Regions from separate parts of the Laceyella putida genome, predicted to be linked through region 2. Evidence: a T-box and tRNA genes for the amino acid it is inferred to sense, from the RefSeq annotation. Region 2 holds a T-box; the other holds one or more tRNA genes.
The links. The T-box of region 2 lies ahead of metG (methionine--tRNA ligase). A T-box ahead of a tRNA ligase gene usually reads a tRNA of that ligase, here a tRNA-Met.

Region 1 (7,236 bases), on a different contig from region 2:
TCCGGACCACACGGACGAGGCCAAACAGAGGTATAGCAAGATGGCGGAAGAATTTGGCTTGCTTATGACCGCCGGGTCAGACTTCCATGGGGAACGGCACGGTTCAATGTATCATGCGCCACTTGGCACTTGCACTGTCGATGAGCAAATTTTGGCGAAGCTATAGCGCCATTCCATGTTCATCATCAAATGGCTCACCCGTTGACGTCTGCCCGACTGCCGATTGAGCGGAACATGGGACTGGCGGTGAATGGCGTGGGCCGCTTTTTGTTTCGCGCGGGCTTGCGCCGTCCTTCATCGGTATGTGTAGAAGCTATTTCAAAACCAAATTTGGCTGGAGAAATGGTATTCCCATTCGCTTCACTTGGCCATCGGCGCTCATCGGGAAAAGGTTTTTCCGCTCATCAACGACGTTTGAAATAAGTTGTAGTCTTGAAGCGCTGCTACCCATGTAAACACTTCGCGCGAACGGATAAAGCGTTTTCTATTTTCACTGCGGTCTGGGCGATGTCGCACGGCGACAGCCGTAAACATGCTCCCGCGCTTTGTCATTTATTCAACAAAAATGTTTGATAGATGCTCCAGGAGCCGTTCTCCAGTTGGTACATGAGATGAAATCGGTCAATTTTCGTTTCCAATTCAAACTGTCTTAAACGCAGTGTGCCGTACACATCATGAAGCTCTTCTTCCGACATTTTTTGTCCAATGGTGAGATGGGGAATATAGTCATAAGGTAACTCAGTTGGGTCAAAGGAGGCATTGATTTGACTGTGCAATGTCTTAAGTGGCTCGCTGTCTTTGATCGCCAGATAGATCGTATTGCTGGTGGGATGGAAATGGCTCACTTTATGAAAGCGAATGGTAAACGGCTTGTTTTGTTTGGCGATCTCTTCCAACCGTTTCGTGGCGTCTTCCAATCGATCATCGGAGAGCTCAAACTTTTCTTTTAATGTAATATGGGGAGGAATCAGGCTATAATGCGGGTCATACCGCTTTCTATAGGAATTGACAAGGTCTTGAATATGTTTTTGTGGAAAAACTGCAATGCCATAATGCATAACGCATTCCCTCCTTGGTAGTGGCAGAAAAATGGCGCATTTCTTTTATTATATCTTTAATTTTTCTTTTACGCATCTTTTACCAAAGTGGATTGTGGTAAGATGGCTTTGGGAGGGAGACAGATGAGAAGAGTACACAGCAGTGAAGTGAAACAAGCGGTGATGGAGAGCCTGAAAGATCGCGGTGTCAGCATCGAAGCGATCGCTGAGATCGTCTACGAAATGCAAATCCCTTACAATCCCGGTTTGACCATGGAGCAGTGCGTGGAAAGCGTGTTGGCGGTGTTGAACAAACGGGAGTTGCAGCACGCGATTTTGGTTGGGGTGGAATTGGATCGGTTGGCTGAGAAAAACATGTTGTCCGAACCGCTCTTATCCCTTGTTAAAGAGGATGAAGGATTATTTGGATGCGATGAAACCTTGGCCTTGGGCTCTGTTTTGGGATATGGCAGCATTGCCGTCACCACCTTTGGACATTTGGATAAGCATAAGATCGGCCTCATCCGTGAGTTGGATACCAAAAAAGGCGGACCTGTTCAAACGTTTATGGATGATCTGGTGGCCAGTGTCGCGGCGGCGGCTTCAGGACGCTTGGCCCACCGTTTGCGCGATGAAGAAGAACAGGCCTTGGATAGGGAATTGAATCAATAAAGCAAAAATAAAACAGCCGTTGTCAGGAAGACGTGACAACGGCTGTGCCATATAGCCGTGAGGAGGGAACAATGGACGGCTTTTGAAAAGGTCAAACCAGCAAGGTTGCTTGGTTGGTATATCTTATGCGGAGAATGGGAGCCCGCTCTAGACGAATGGAAAAATGTGCGCATATCCTGTAGCGGTCTCTTGCCCACCAATGGATGAAAAATGGAAAACGGTGAAAAATAAGGGATGGAAGGAGGAAGGCAACATGAATCAATGGATCTACTGGGCCAAATTATATGACAGCCGTTTTCAGGCACGGTGCTTGGCGGCGCGAATGCAGGAAGATTGGTGGTTATACGGATATGACAGCCCGGAGCGGGTGGAAGTCTTCCGTTCGAAAAAGGGGCGTTACGGGGTTCGTTATATTTGGGATAAAAAAACTTAAAAAAACCCTTGCACTTTTTATAAATCTGATGTATATTAGTAAATGTCGCTGATGGCGATAACGCCGCGGGGTGGAGCAGTCTGGTAGCTCGTCGGGCTCATAACCCGAAGGTCGCAGGTTCAAATCCTGTCCCCGCAACCAAGTGGAGCTGTGGTGTAGAGGCCTAACATGCCTGCCTGTCACGCAGGAGATCGCGGGTTCGAATCCCGTCAGCTCCGCCATCCACCATCATGGGCCTATAGCTCAGTTGGTAGAGCAGTCGGCTCATAACCGATCGGTCACAGGTTCGAGTCCTGTTGGGCCCACCAACTTTTCCAAAATTACATATCTTTTTGCTTGGGCAGTTAGCTCAGTGGGAGAGCGCTTCCTTGACACGGAAGAGGTCGTAGGTTCGATTCCTATACTGCCCACCAAACGAAGGGAGTCTGAGTTGTACAATCGTGTACAAACTCAGACTTTTTTTGTTTATCCCATTTCCTATGATATAAACCTTAGGATGATAAACCCAGCGATGAATAGGATGATTGTCAATGCTCATGTGGAGTTGGGGGAAGTATACAACAAGCAACAAAAAGTTTAGAAAGCAAAAAAGGTATTGCAGAAAGGAATGGAGGTTGCGAAAAGAGAGAATAGAATGCCAAAATATGCTCGAGCATGTTGCTGGGAGAAGCACTTCTTGCTGAGAAGAAATCGGCGAAGCGATTCCTTATTTTAGAACATGTTGTGAGCTGGGCTTGTCCAGGGCATATCGTCAACGAAAACAGAATGGACAAGTATTCGGTATATTCCAAAAAGGTTCATCGCAACGGTTTAAATGTAAGGGGGAGAGACGATACTCCTTTATCCATGGGTACGATTAGGTGATGTTGGAACTGAACCTAGTGATCCGTAAGCAGTTTGCTAACAAAGAATAGCGTTCATTTCATTGAGTAACCTGCCAAGATAACCGGTGGGTTTTTCTATGTGTTTTGATCGAACATATTTGACGCCGATACCACCTAACGGACAAATAGATGGGTTCCGCTGCATGGGATCGGGATGCAGCGGTTTCTTCATCTGGTTGTGACTCGCTCTCACTCTCGATGCGTGGCAATCAAGACGGATGACGAACCGGCTTGTCCCAGTTTGCGGCCATAGGCAATCGCTTCTTCAAAAATCATGAGGGCGCGGATCAGCTCTTCTTGGGAATTGAAGGCATGAATGGAGAAACGTATGCCTTCCGGACGCGGCAGATAGCGGATGTATAGGCGTTGCTTGTGACAATGTTCCAATACGGCCTCATAAGAGACGCCGTCAATGTGGCAAGACACCAGGCCGGAAGTGGGAAAAGTGAGGTCGGTAAACAGGGTGACACCGGAAAGAAGCTGCAGTTGCTCCTTGAACCAAGTAGCCAAACAGTGGATGTGTGAGGTGATGGCGGGGAGTTGGTATTGTTCCAATAGTTCCAAGCTACGGCCAAGGCCGGTATACAGGGCGGTGTTTTTGGTCGAGTATTCCAGTTTTTCTGAATTCGTTTTCCAGTCAATCTCACCGTCAAGCGAAAACCCTGTGATTGAGCAATAACCTGAAGCGAGGGGCCAAAGTTGTTCCAACAGGCTTGCGGAGACATAGCAGGCGCCTGTTCCGGTTGGGCCCAATAACCACTTATGGCCCGACAGGGCATAGGCATCGCAACCGATGGCCTTCACGTCCACTTCGATTTGTCCCGCCCCTTGCACGCCGTCAATCAATGTGAACACCTGATGGGCCCGGGCCAGTTGGCATATTTCGGCCACAGGCAGAATGCGTCCCGTATTCCAAGTGATATGGCTCATGATGATGAGGCGCGTTCGCTTGTTGATCAATTGGAGCAATTCCCCGATCACCGCCTCATCTGTTTTGCCGTGCAGATGAAGGATCGTTACCTTGAGGTGGTAACGTTTGGCGATGCTAAAGCAAGGGATCAGGCTGCTCACATGCTCATGTGAGGTGATGATGATTTCATCCCCTTCCCGCCAAGGGATGCCGGCGATGACCGTGTTTAGCCCGAACGTGCCGTTCTCTGTCAACACGATTTCGTCGGGGTGAGCCCGCAACAAAGCGGCCAGTTTCAAGCGCACTTGCGTGCAGGCGTTTTCCGTGAACAGCCAGGGCTTGGCTGAAGGATACTGGAGGAAATGGTTGGCTTGGGCGATGGCTTCATGTATGGGGTCCAATAGGGGAGCGCACGTCCCTGTGTTGAGATAAAGGCTGGCTCCCAATTGTGGGCACAGGTCTTGAAAGCGAGGCCATTGGGTTGACATCAAGCACCATCCTTTTTTTATAACATAAAATTCATTGTCTATATTATATAGATGTGTGAAGGGAAGAACAATTGACTTTTCGCGTCGTAATGGGTACGAGGTCGGGAGATGCTAAAAAAATAAGTTCCAAAACAAGAATTCATGTGGTGGGGGACTGAAAGGATCATGACAAAGGCGCGGTTGTGACCTTCTGCGCAGAAGGGATCAGGGAATTTGATAGAATTTTGTTAGTCATTCTATATATTTATATAACATTTTATATTTTTGGTGTGTAAAGAGCGCGTGGCTTGGACATACTGAGCTGAAAAGGAGGATGCCATGAAAGAGCAACAGGAGAACGGCAGACTGAGTGAAAACGGTGAAGAAGAAACATGTTTGCTCCAGATGGAAGAAGATTGCTGGGATATTCGGATTCCGGCTCATCTCGTAAACGATGGGCAAGATGAAGCGACAACCTCATAGAGGTCATACCGCTCCGTCGACAGGGGGCGGTTGCTTCTGTTAATAAAAAGATTGACAAAATATTATGTTTTCTCTAATATTAAAAGGAACCCCTTCTAACGGGTATTGTTTGTGAAAGGATTAACCAATTCGATCAATTGGTTGACAATGGTCTCATCCATCACTGTCAAACCAAATCTTACCTGGCGGTGGTTTGCACCGGTGGTGTCGCACTCCAGCATCTCGGATGTGAATGACAGGCTCATCGCTGTGCCTGTTAGTAATGGCGAGATTGGCTTTTTGAGCAAGCTGCGGTTTGCTCGCACATCATGGATTGAAAGGGGAACGCTTAGGTTGAGCATCTTAATTTTCAATCGCTTGCCTTACTATGATGTACCCTATGACAAATGGCTGGAGGATTTGAATGAACCGTTGGTTATCTTAACCACAGAGAAGTTGGCGCCGGAATTTCAAGCAAACGCGTACGTATTATCTTTTGAAAATTACGACTATAATAATGCCGTTGAATTTGCAGCTTTGCAGATGGCGAAACATACCCCGTTTCGGCGTGTGGTGGCAACTGCCGAACGGGATATTTTGCGTGCGGCCAGAATCCGGGAACATTTGGGAATAGAGGGTCAATCTTGGGAGAGTGCCATCGCCTTTCGCGATAAAGTGAAAATGAAGAGGCTGCTCAAGGCGGCAAATGTGAAGGTTCCCCCGTTCGCCGAGCTGGAGTCTGTCATCGACTTGGTTCTGTTTATCGAAGAGGTGGGCTATCCTGTTGTCGTGAAGCCCATTGATGGCATGGGCTCCCGCAATACGACCATTTTGTATAATGATGAAGATACCATCGCTTATTTGAACGAGGGATTGACCCCCCATTTGGAAGTGGAGAAGTTTATCGAGGGAGAAATGTACCACATTGATGGCGTGGTATTGGATGGCACCATTCAATTGTGTTGGCCGTCCAAGTATTTGAATAGCTGTCTCGCCTTTCAAGAAGGGAAATATCTGGGCAGTTACATGCTTGAACCGCAAAATCTGCTCACGGCACGGTTGCAAGACTATGTGACTTCCGTTCTCCGCGTCTTGCCAACCCCGCAATATACCACGTTTCATGCGGAAGTGTTTCATACGCCGCAAGATGAACTCATTTTATGTGAAATTGCCTGCCGGACAGGCGGTTCACGTATTTGTGAAGAATACCGTCAGGCGTTTGACATCGATTTGACCAAGCTGGCGGTACAAGCCCAATGCGGATTGACCGTGACAGTGCCTGAGCAAGTGCGGCAGAAGCAAGGGCCCAAGGCGCAGTTCGGCTTTATCGGCATCCCGCCGAAGCAAGGGGTTTTTCTGGCTGGTCCCAATGTGGACGAGCTTCCCGATTGGGTGACGGAGTACCGTTTATTGGCGGAACCGGGCCAATATTTTGATGGGCCGCACACCAGTGTGGATTATGCGGTCACGATCTTGGTGAGGGGCGATACAGAGCGGGAAGTGTTGGCGAGATTGGAGGAAGTGGCGGATTTGTTTGAGCGGAATTCCGTTTGGAAAACAGATTGATGTATTTGGTGTAGATCACTTCTGGAAAGAAAGCGTTTTACGCTGACAGAGATGCCTAAGCAGTTTAAAAAGGGAGAGGAGTCCTTTTTCAACTGCTTAGGCTTATATATTTTGAGGGGAGGAGACCATTTATGCAGACAACGGCTTGGATCACAAGCACCATGGGAGTCGGGGCGGTCATCGCAGCGCTTATCGCCGTCTCGATTTGGTTGGAGAAGCGTTTTCGTTCATTGGCCTTTTTGGGATCAGCCATCTTGGTGATTACTGGCGGAGCGGTGTTGGCCAACCTGCATATCATTCCATCCGCACTGGTGGCGGACAAGGAAACGATGCATCCGGTTTATGCCTTCGCCAATGATGTGGCTGTGCCATTATCCATTGTGTTGCTTCTCATCTCGGCCGATCTGAAAAGTGTGCGCCTGTTGGGAAGGTCGTCATTGATCGCCTTTGGATTGGCGAGTGTGGGAACGGTGCTGGGCACCTTGCTGGCCATTCAGCTGACCGCTGGGGGAATCGGGCCGGAAAGTTGGAAGTTGGCTGGGCAATTCGTGGCCAGCTATATTGGTGGGGGGATCAATTATGCGGCGGTGGGAGAAGCGCTGGAAACCTCTGAAACGATGTATGCGACGGGCGCCGCGGCCGACAATATCATGACCAATCTGTGGATGGTGGCGACGGCGGTGTTGCCTCCCTTGCTTCGGGCTTGGTATCCTTCCTACAATAGTGGGGGGGCTGATGAGTCAATCACCCGTGCGCAACAAAGGAAACAAGTGGCTGGTATTTCGTTGGGACAGATGGGACTCTT
Region 2 (7,236 bases):
TGGAGGCAATCGGCGGCAAAGACAATATCGATAAATTGGATGCTTGTACGACCCGTCTGCGCATGACTCTCAAAGATGAAAACAAATTGGATCAAGACAAGCTGAAGAAACTGGGCGCGGCAGGTGTGGTTCAAGTGGGCAAAGGCAACTTCCAAGCGGTTTTCGGTACCAAATCCGAGCTTTTGAAAGATCAAATCCTTAAGATGATTGAGCGAGGCGAAGTGTAAGGAACAAAACGGGGTTTTCTCTTGGGGGAAGCCTCGTTTTCTCATTTTCATCACATGTCGCATGGAAGCGGGACGGAAAGGAAATGGATGGGAACGACAGGAGGGTTAAAATGGCAAGCGAGCGGATGGCAACGAAAAGCGAGGTCGCCCTTTCCCAAGCGACCTCGCTTTTATGTGGAATCATCCCGCTAACCATCAGTCGAAAATAAATTGGGGTAATATTTAGAATTCCGATTTAGTGTGAACGATGCCATTTCCCATGCGGGGTAGTTCTTATGTATGATTTTGTGTAGCTTGTATCAACATCAAATGCATGAGAGAATGGAGTAGCGTTTTTCTCTTAGGGATGGTGATTATTCAACAGTCACTTTTTCGCCTTTGATCAATTGATACATTTCTTCTACACACTTCTTGCTAACCACTTTGTTTTTGTAGCGAATGGTTTCATCAACTTCACCGGAGAATATGCAAGCGGGTTCATATTTTTTAAGAACGATTCTTTCTCCGTCAACATAGATTTCTAGCGCATCCTTTTCGCCAATTCCTAAAGTTCGACGCAATTCGATCGGAATCACAACACGACCCAGTTCGTCAACCTTACGCACGATGCCTGTGGATTTCAACATTTTTGAATCTCCTCTCAGCTTTGGTGTTTGGTTTTGGTCTTTTTTTCTCTGTAAATTGACGTCAAATTTCGACATTGACGTTAAACTCATCATACCAACGATTCCCATAACAGTCAATATAATTAGAGGATTTTTATAGAAAATTCCTTAATCATGTTAATGATATGTTATGTTTATCATGAAAAAGTTTTATATTGAGACAAAATATATTAACCCATTGAATGATAATCTTCGCCCGAGTAATCAGTGGTTTTTGGTAAAAATCGGTTGCTCTCTGGTTGACCATACTGAAAAATAGAGTAGAGGAGGGATGCGGAATGCTGCCGGTTTCAGAAGAACTGAAAACAAAATTAAAGAAACTGAACCAATCTTTGCGTGCCCTTTATCCGGAGGCAGCGTTTGATGAGCGGAAAATCCGAGAACGATTGCAAGAGGTGGGGACGTTTCACCAGATTGGCAAATGGCCGGATGGGGAACTAAGGGACTTTCTGCAAGGCGGGTCTCTGATCGGGGTTGACGGATCGGTTAATTCCATCAAAGGCTCACAGATGCGAACATTATCCGTGTTCCAGGCGCTCGCCAAAGGAACGCTTGGTGAGGAAAAATGGGCGGCCGATGTGTATACGCCTTTATTGGAAGAGGAAGAAGAGGGGGACGGCCAAGCGGCCCGGGAGGCCAAAAAAAGGGGCACCCTACTCTCGCAACTGGAACTGAAAGTGGCCCGGGAGGCGATGATCGAATGGGAGCCGCGCGTGGTCTTGATGGACGGATCGCTCCTGCATTTTTGGATCGATGATGCGGAAAGTTGGGAGCGTTTGGCGCAATTGGCAGAAGAAAAAAATGTGCTGATGATTGGGGTTTCTGAAGAAATTGGCACACGGGGGCTGGTTCGCGAGGTATTCCCTGAGTATTCCGCATGGTCGGATCGAGATTTGTTGTATGGTGTGTTGAAACCGGGTGAAGCGTTTGAATGGGATGGCTGGAGTCCGGCCGGGAGCCAGATGTGGAAGATGGCTTTTCGCTCATCGAGAAGCCCGCAACCTATCGGGTTGGATGGGTTGATGTCACAGGAAAAGGAGCGCTTGGCACTCGTAAGACTGGTTTACAGCTTGACACCGGAGCAGGGACGCGGAATCCCATTTTGGTTGGATATTGTGGACAATCAGGTGCGGGTGACCAATCCATTGGTGGAGACGATGGTGGAACAATACATCGATGCGGATTTGCGTCACCGATTGCTTTCGATGAAGCGAAGTGACCGCATGATCTAGAAGGAGAGGGAGAAGAGAATGCAAGTAGTGGGGGTAACGACACAACAAGAAGTGTATATCGTATCGCGGGAGCGCAAGTTTCGCATCAATGAGATTTTAGTCATCGAAGATGGGCAGTTAGACTATCCACGGGGTGAAGTGGTTGAAACGATGTCCTACAATCGTCTGATTCCCATGGGATTGGACAAGTCACTCGTCGACGCCCAAGTGATTCAAACCTTGGAACAGATCGGGTATGACATCGAGTCGGATGAAATCAACCTGGCGAAGCTCCGATTGTATGAGGAAGCGCCGCATCCGGTGCGGACGGGCTGTTCTGTCCGGTTGCCGGTGTTTGAAGAGGTGCGGAGCCTGCTTGTGAAGTCTACTCCGGCGGAAGGGATGCTGTTGGGGGAAATTCGGGGAACGGAATCGATGGGGGCGACCATCTCCGAAGATTTGAAAGATCAGGTCATGATCATGGAACAGGGCCAACTTCGGCCACAGATGGGCGTGCCCTTCATCTTTGATATCAAGACGATGCAGCAATATCCGCATATCGGCGTATTCGGCGGGTCGGGCTCAGGAAAATCGTTTGGTCTCCGCGTCATGTTGGAGGAACTGATGAAATTGCGGATTCCGACCATGGTGTTTGATCCCCATTTCGAGATGGACTTTAGCGATCACATCCCCGGCATGGAAGGGAGGGGGCTTGATTTTACGGATCGGTATGTCGCCGTGCAAATTGGCCGCGATGTGGGAATTTCTTTCTCAGACTTGTCGACCCGCGATGTGACGGAGTTGTTGGGGGCAGCGGGGAGCCAATTGTCTGATGCCATGGTAAATGTGATCCAGATGCTCCACCGCAAGCGGGATTCCTTCATTTCGTTCAGCGACCGCGTCAGCAATCTCGTTCAAGCTTTGGAAGAAGGGAAACAGGGCTTGGATCGGCAGTTGCAGAATCCGGACCTTACGCCGATGGATGTGCAGCGGATTCACGACCTCAAACAGCTGTTGCAACAGTTTGGCACGTTGCCGGCATCTTCGGTCAAAGGGGTTCATTGGCGCTTGCAACGCCTGGAAAAAGCGGGACTGTTCCAACAAGATATTCGGGCGATCGAACGGGGATTGGAGCAAGGGAAACTGGTGGTAGTGCAGGGCAGTACCTGGGTGTTGCAAGTGTTTGCCACCTACGTGATCGGGTCTCTTTACCGCAAGCGGCGCGAGTATAAAGATGCGAGAATGAATGGGGAAGAGGGTCGTTTCTTTCCCCCGTTTGTGGTCGTTACGGACGAGGCGCACAACTTCGCCCCCAAAGCGCTGGATTCCCCAGCCAAATCGATTCTTAAGGAAATTGCCCAAGAGGGACGGAAATACGGCGTTTTCCTTGTGTTGGCCACACAACGCCCCACGTTGTTGGATGAAACGATTACGGCCCAGCTCAACACCAAATTCGTTTTCCGAACCGTCCGGGGCACCGATATCGCCACACTACGGGAAGAAACGGACTTGACGCCGGAAGAAGGCAAACGCCTGCCTTACCTGCGATCAGGCGACACCTTTGTCTCGTCGGCTGTGTTTGGGCGCACCATCTTTATTCGCGTGCGTTGCGCCTACACCCGCAGTCCGCACCTGTCCAATCCGTTTGATGAGCTGAAGCAATTTGCGGAAGCCCAAGACGATCAGCTTCTCACCACCCTGACAGAAGCCTTGCCCGTGTTTGAAACGGACTTGGTGCAAACCGTGGCGCGGATTAACCGGGAATGCGGCCTCTCTTGGGATGTGACCCGGTTGAAGCAAGAGCTGGAACGTCTGGCGGGGGACGGAAAACTGAAGAAACATGAGACACCGTTTGCGGTGCGTTACGATCGGCGGTAGTCTGAAAGAGATTGAATGTTAAACGACCCGCCACGCCTTAACAAACAAGCTATTACTATTCACAACATCATCCACTTCAATAAATCAATTCCAACCGCTTAAAAAATAACAGAACGGTTAAACTAATAGAGACTCGCTTGAGCGCATGAAACGGAATGATGTATAATATATAAGAAGAAAAAGTTCGTTTACAGGAACTTCTGTGAAGGGGAAGAGTAGTTAGCGGGCGCTATTGCCAGAGAGCTGGGGCAGGTGAAAGCCAGCATAGTAGAAGCTAATGAAGATGGCCCTGGAGATTTCTTTCTGAAATGCCTTTGGCAGAATAGGGAAGGACGTGAGCCCGCGTTAGGGGATGGAATGAGGGCATCGTCATGCTTTTTATGAGATGATGCCGAAATTGGGTGGTACCGCGTGAAAACAATCTCGCCCCAACATGTGGGCGGGGTTTTTTTATTTTGTGAATGAAAGGAGAAGGGAAAAGTGAGTGAACAGAAACGCACATTTTACATTACCACACCCATTTATTATCCAAGCGCCAAACTACATATCGGTCATGCCTACACAACCGTAGCCGGGGATGTCATCGCGAGATACAAGCGACTTCGGGGATACGACGTCATGTACTTGACCGGCACGGATGAGCATGGGCAAAAAATCCAGAAGAAGGCGGAAGCCGCCGGAAAAACACCGCAAGTGTTTGTTGATGAGATCGTAACGGGTATTAAAGAGTTATGGAAAAAGCTCGATATCTCTTATGACGATTTCATTCGCACCACCGAAGACCGCCACAAGCAAGTCGTGCAGAAAATCTTCCAGCAACTGTTGGACCAAGACGACATCTACCTCGGTGAATATGAAGGTTGGTATTGTGTGGATGACGAGGCTTTCTTCACTGATCGCCAGGTCAAAGATGGGCTGTGCCCGGACTGCGGTCGTCCCATCAGCAAAATCAAAGAGAAGAGTTATTTTTTCCGCATGAGCAAATACGCTGATCGCTTGTTGCAGTTTTATGAGGAGAATCCCGGTTTCATTGAACCGGAATCCCGTAAAAATGAAATGATCCAAAATTTCATCAAACCCGGTTTGGAAGACTTGAGCATCTCCCGCACCACCTTTGACTGGGGAATCAAAGTGCCAAAGGATCCAGAGCATGTCGTTTATGTTTGGTTGGATGCGTTGACCAACTATATCTCCGCGCTCGGCTATCTCAGCGATGACCCATCCAAGTACGAGACCTATTGGCCGGCTGACGTGCATCTGGTCGGGAAAGAGATCGTTCGCTTCCATACCATTTATTGGCCCATCTTCCTGATGGCGCTCGGATTGCCTTTGCCAAAGAAAGTATTCGCCCACGGCTGGATTTTGGTGCAAGGGGAAAAAATGTCCAAATCCAAAGGAAACGTGATTGATCCGGTTCCGCTCATTGAACGGTTCGGTCTTGATGCGATCCGTTATTATTTAATGAGGGAAGTGCCTTTTGGATCAGATGGCGTGTTCACACCGGAAGCTTTCGTCGAGCGGCTTAATGCCGACTTGGCCAACGATCTGGGCAACTTATTGCATCGCACCTTAACCATGGTTGAAAAGTACCATCAGGGCATTGTGCCGGAGATGGTTGAAGGTGCCACGGAATACGATGAAGAATTTAAAAAATTAGCTTTGGATACGGTAAAACGTGTGGAGGCGGAGATGGACAAACTCCAATTTTCCGTTGCCACGACGGCGATATGGGATTTGGTGCGCGCAGGGAACCGCTATATTGAACAGACCCAACCGTGGAACTTGGCCAAAGACCCGGGCAAACACCATATCCTTGGTTCCGTGCTGTATCACCTGCTTGAAGCGCTTAGAATGGTCAGCATCATGATTCAACCATTCATGACGCATACGCCGCAAAGAATGTGGGCGCAATTGGGTCTGGAAGAGGGACCACAAACGGCATGGGACAGCTTGGCCACATTTGGCGGCTTCCGTCCAGGCACCCAGACACATAAAGGCACACCGATCTTCCCGCGATTGGATGCGAAAGAGGAGATCGATGCGATTTACCAAATGACGACCCAGCCGGGAACGCCGAAAGCAGAAAATGAAGCGAAAAAAGAAGCGACACCGAAACAGGAGGAGCAGAAAGAGATGGAAGGGATTATCACCATCGATGATTTCGTTAAAGTCGATTTGCGGGTGGCGGAAGTTGTGGCGGCTGAACCCGTTGCCAACGCAAACCGTTTGTTGAAATTGCAACTGGACTTGGGTGAAGAAAAGCGCCAAGTCGTATCGGGCATTGCCGAACATTATCGTCCGGAAGAGTTGGTTGGGCAAAAGGTGATCTGCGTGACCAACTTGAAGCCGGTGAAATTGCGTGGCGAGTTGTCCCAAGGCATGATTCTGGCGGCCTCCCAAGAAGGGCGCTTGGTGTTGGCGACCGTGTCCGGGGATATTCCAAACGGCTCGAAAGTGAAGTAAGCTGACTGATGGAAGTGGGAGAGTCTGCCCAAAAAAGCGGCGGCTTCCCTTCCTAACGACACCTTTCCCGCAATCCGCATCTACTGGCTCTTTTGGATAAGGAGGCAATCGATGATAAAGAGAAACTCATCTAATGCGGTACGAACCACATTTGAGTGGGTGGGTACCATTGCCGTGTCGCTCTTGATCGCTATGGTGATTCGCGTGTTCCTGTTTAGTCCTTACGATGTGGAGGGGGCATCGATGCGGCCCACGCTGGAGGACAATGAGAAAATCATTGTGAATAAATGGTCGTATCGTATCCATGAACCCTCCCATGGAGATATTGTCGTGTTTCATGCCGAGGCAGGGCGAGACTTCATCAAGCGTGTCATTGGTCTTCCGGGAGACCGGATTGAGATTAAGGAGGGTAAGGTGTTTCGGAATGGAACGGTACTAAACGAGCCTTATATTCAAGGAATTACGTATCCCAGAGGCGACCGTCGGACCATCGTGGTGCCGGAGGGAATGTTGTATGTCCTGGGAGATAATCGCGAAAACAGCAAAGACAGTCGCGATTTGGGAACCATCCCGCTGTCTAAAGTGGTGGGACGCGCCGATATCATCGTTTTGCCATTGAAACAAATAAAGTTGCTAACAGTGGAAGCCATAACCAGCTCCCGCTAACCAATCTGCCCATCAATGACATAAAAAAGGTTGAGAATCGGCTTCAACTATGCTCTAGAACTGGGTACAGGAGGGCTATCAATGATAGAGACCAAAAGCTCGTCCAATTCTTGGCTGACCGTGCTG

Region 1: it has a tRNA-Met gene. The T-box ahead of metG (methionine--tRNA ligase) is inferred to sense a tRNA for this amino acid. The anticodon was not compared.

Annotation. Positions count from the first base shown of each region.
Region 1 covers NZ_JBHTBW010000047.1:23,831-31,066, forward strand. Annotated here, with positions in the region: gene ACFQNG_RS14340 (PHP domain-containing protein) at 1-166, shown strand, start outside; gene ACFQNG_RS14345 (2'-5' RNA ligase family protein) at 549-1,058, opposite strand; gene ACFQNG_RS14350 (phosphatidylglycerophosphatase A family protein) at 1,182-1,709, shown strand; gene ACFQNG_RS14355 (hypothetical protein) at 1,963-2,142, shown strand; tRNA gene ACFQNG_RS14360 (tRNA-Met) at 2,207-2,283, shown strand; tRNA gene ACFQNG_RS14365 (tRNA-Asp) at 2,287-2,363, shown strand; tRNA gene ACFQNG_RS14370 (tRNA-Ile) at 2,375-2,450, shown strand; tRNA gene ACFQNG_RS14375 (tRNA-Val) at 2,481-2,555, shown strand; gene ACFQNG_RS14380 (aminotransferase class V-fold PLP-dependent enzyme) at 3,216-4,424, opposite strand; gene ACFQNG_RS14385 (hypothetical protein) at 4,743-4,886, shown strand; gene ACFQNG_RS14390 (ATP-grasp domain-containing protein) at 5,220-6,431, shown strand; gene ACFQNG_RS14395 (DUF819 family protein) at 6,563-7,236, shown strand, end outside.
Region 2 covers NZ_JBHTBW010000085.1:59,223-66,458, reverse strand. Annotated here, with positions in the region: gene nagE (N-acetylglucosamine-specific PTS transporter subunit IIBC) at 1-227, shown strand, start outside; gene ACFQNG_RS20175 (AbrB/MazE/SpoVT family DNA-binding domain-containing protein) at 581-853, opposite strand; gene ACFQNG_RS20170 (DNA double-strand break repair nuclease NurA) at 1,171-2,124, shown strand; gene ACFQNG_RS20165 (ATP-binding protein) at 2,143-3,981, shown strand; T-box leader at 4,175-4,415, shown strand; gene metG (methionine--tRNA ligase) at 4,462-6,444, shown strand; gene lepB (signal peptidase I) at 6,556-7,110, shown strand; gene lepB (signal peptidase I) at 7,192-7,236, shown strand, end outside.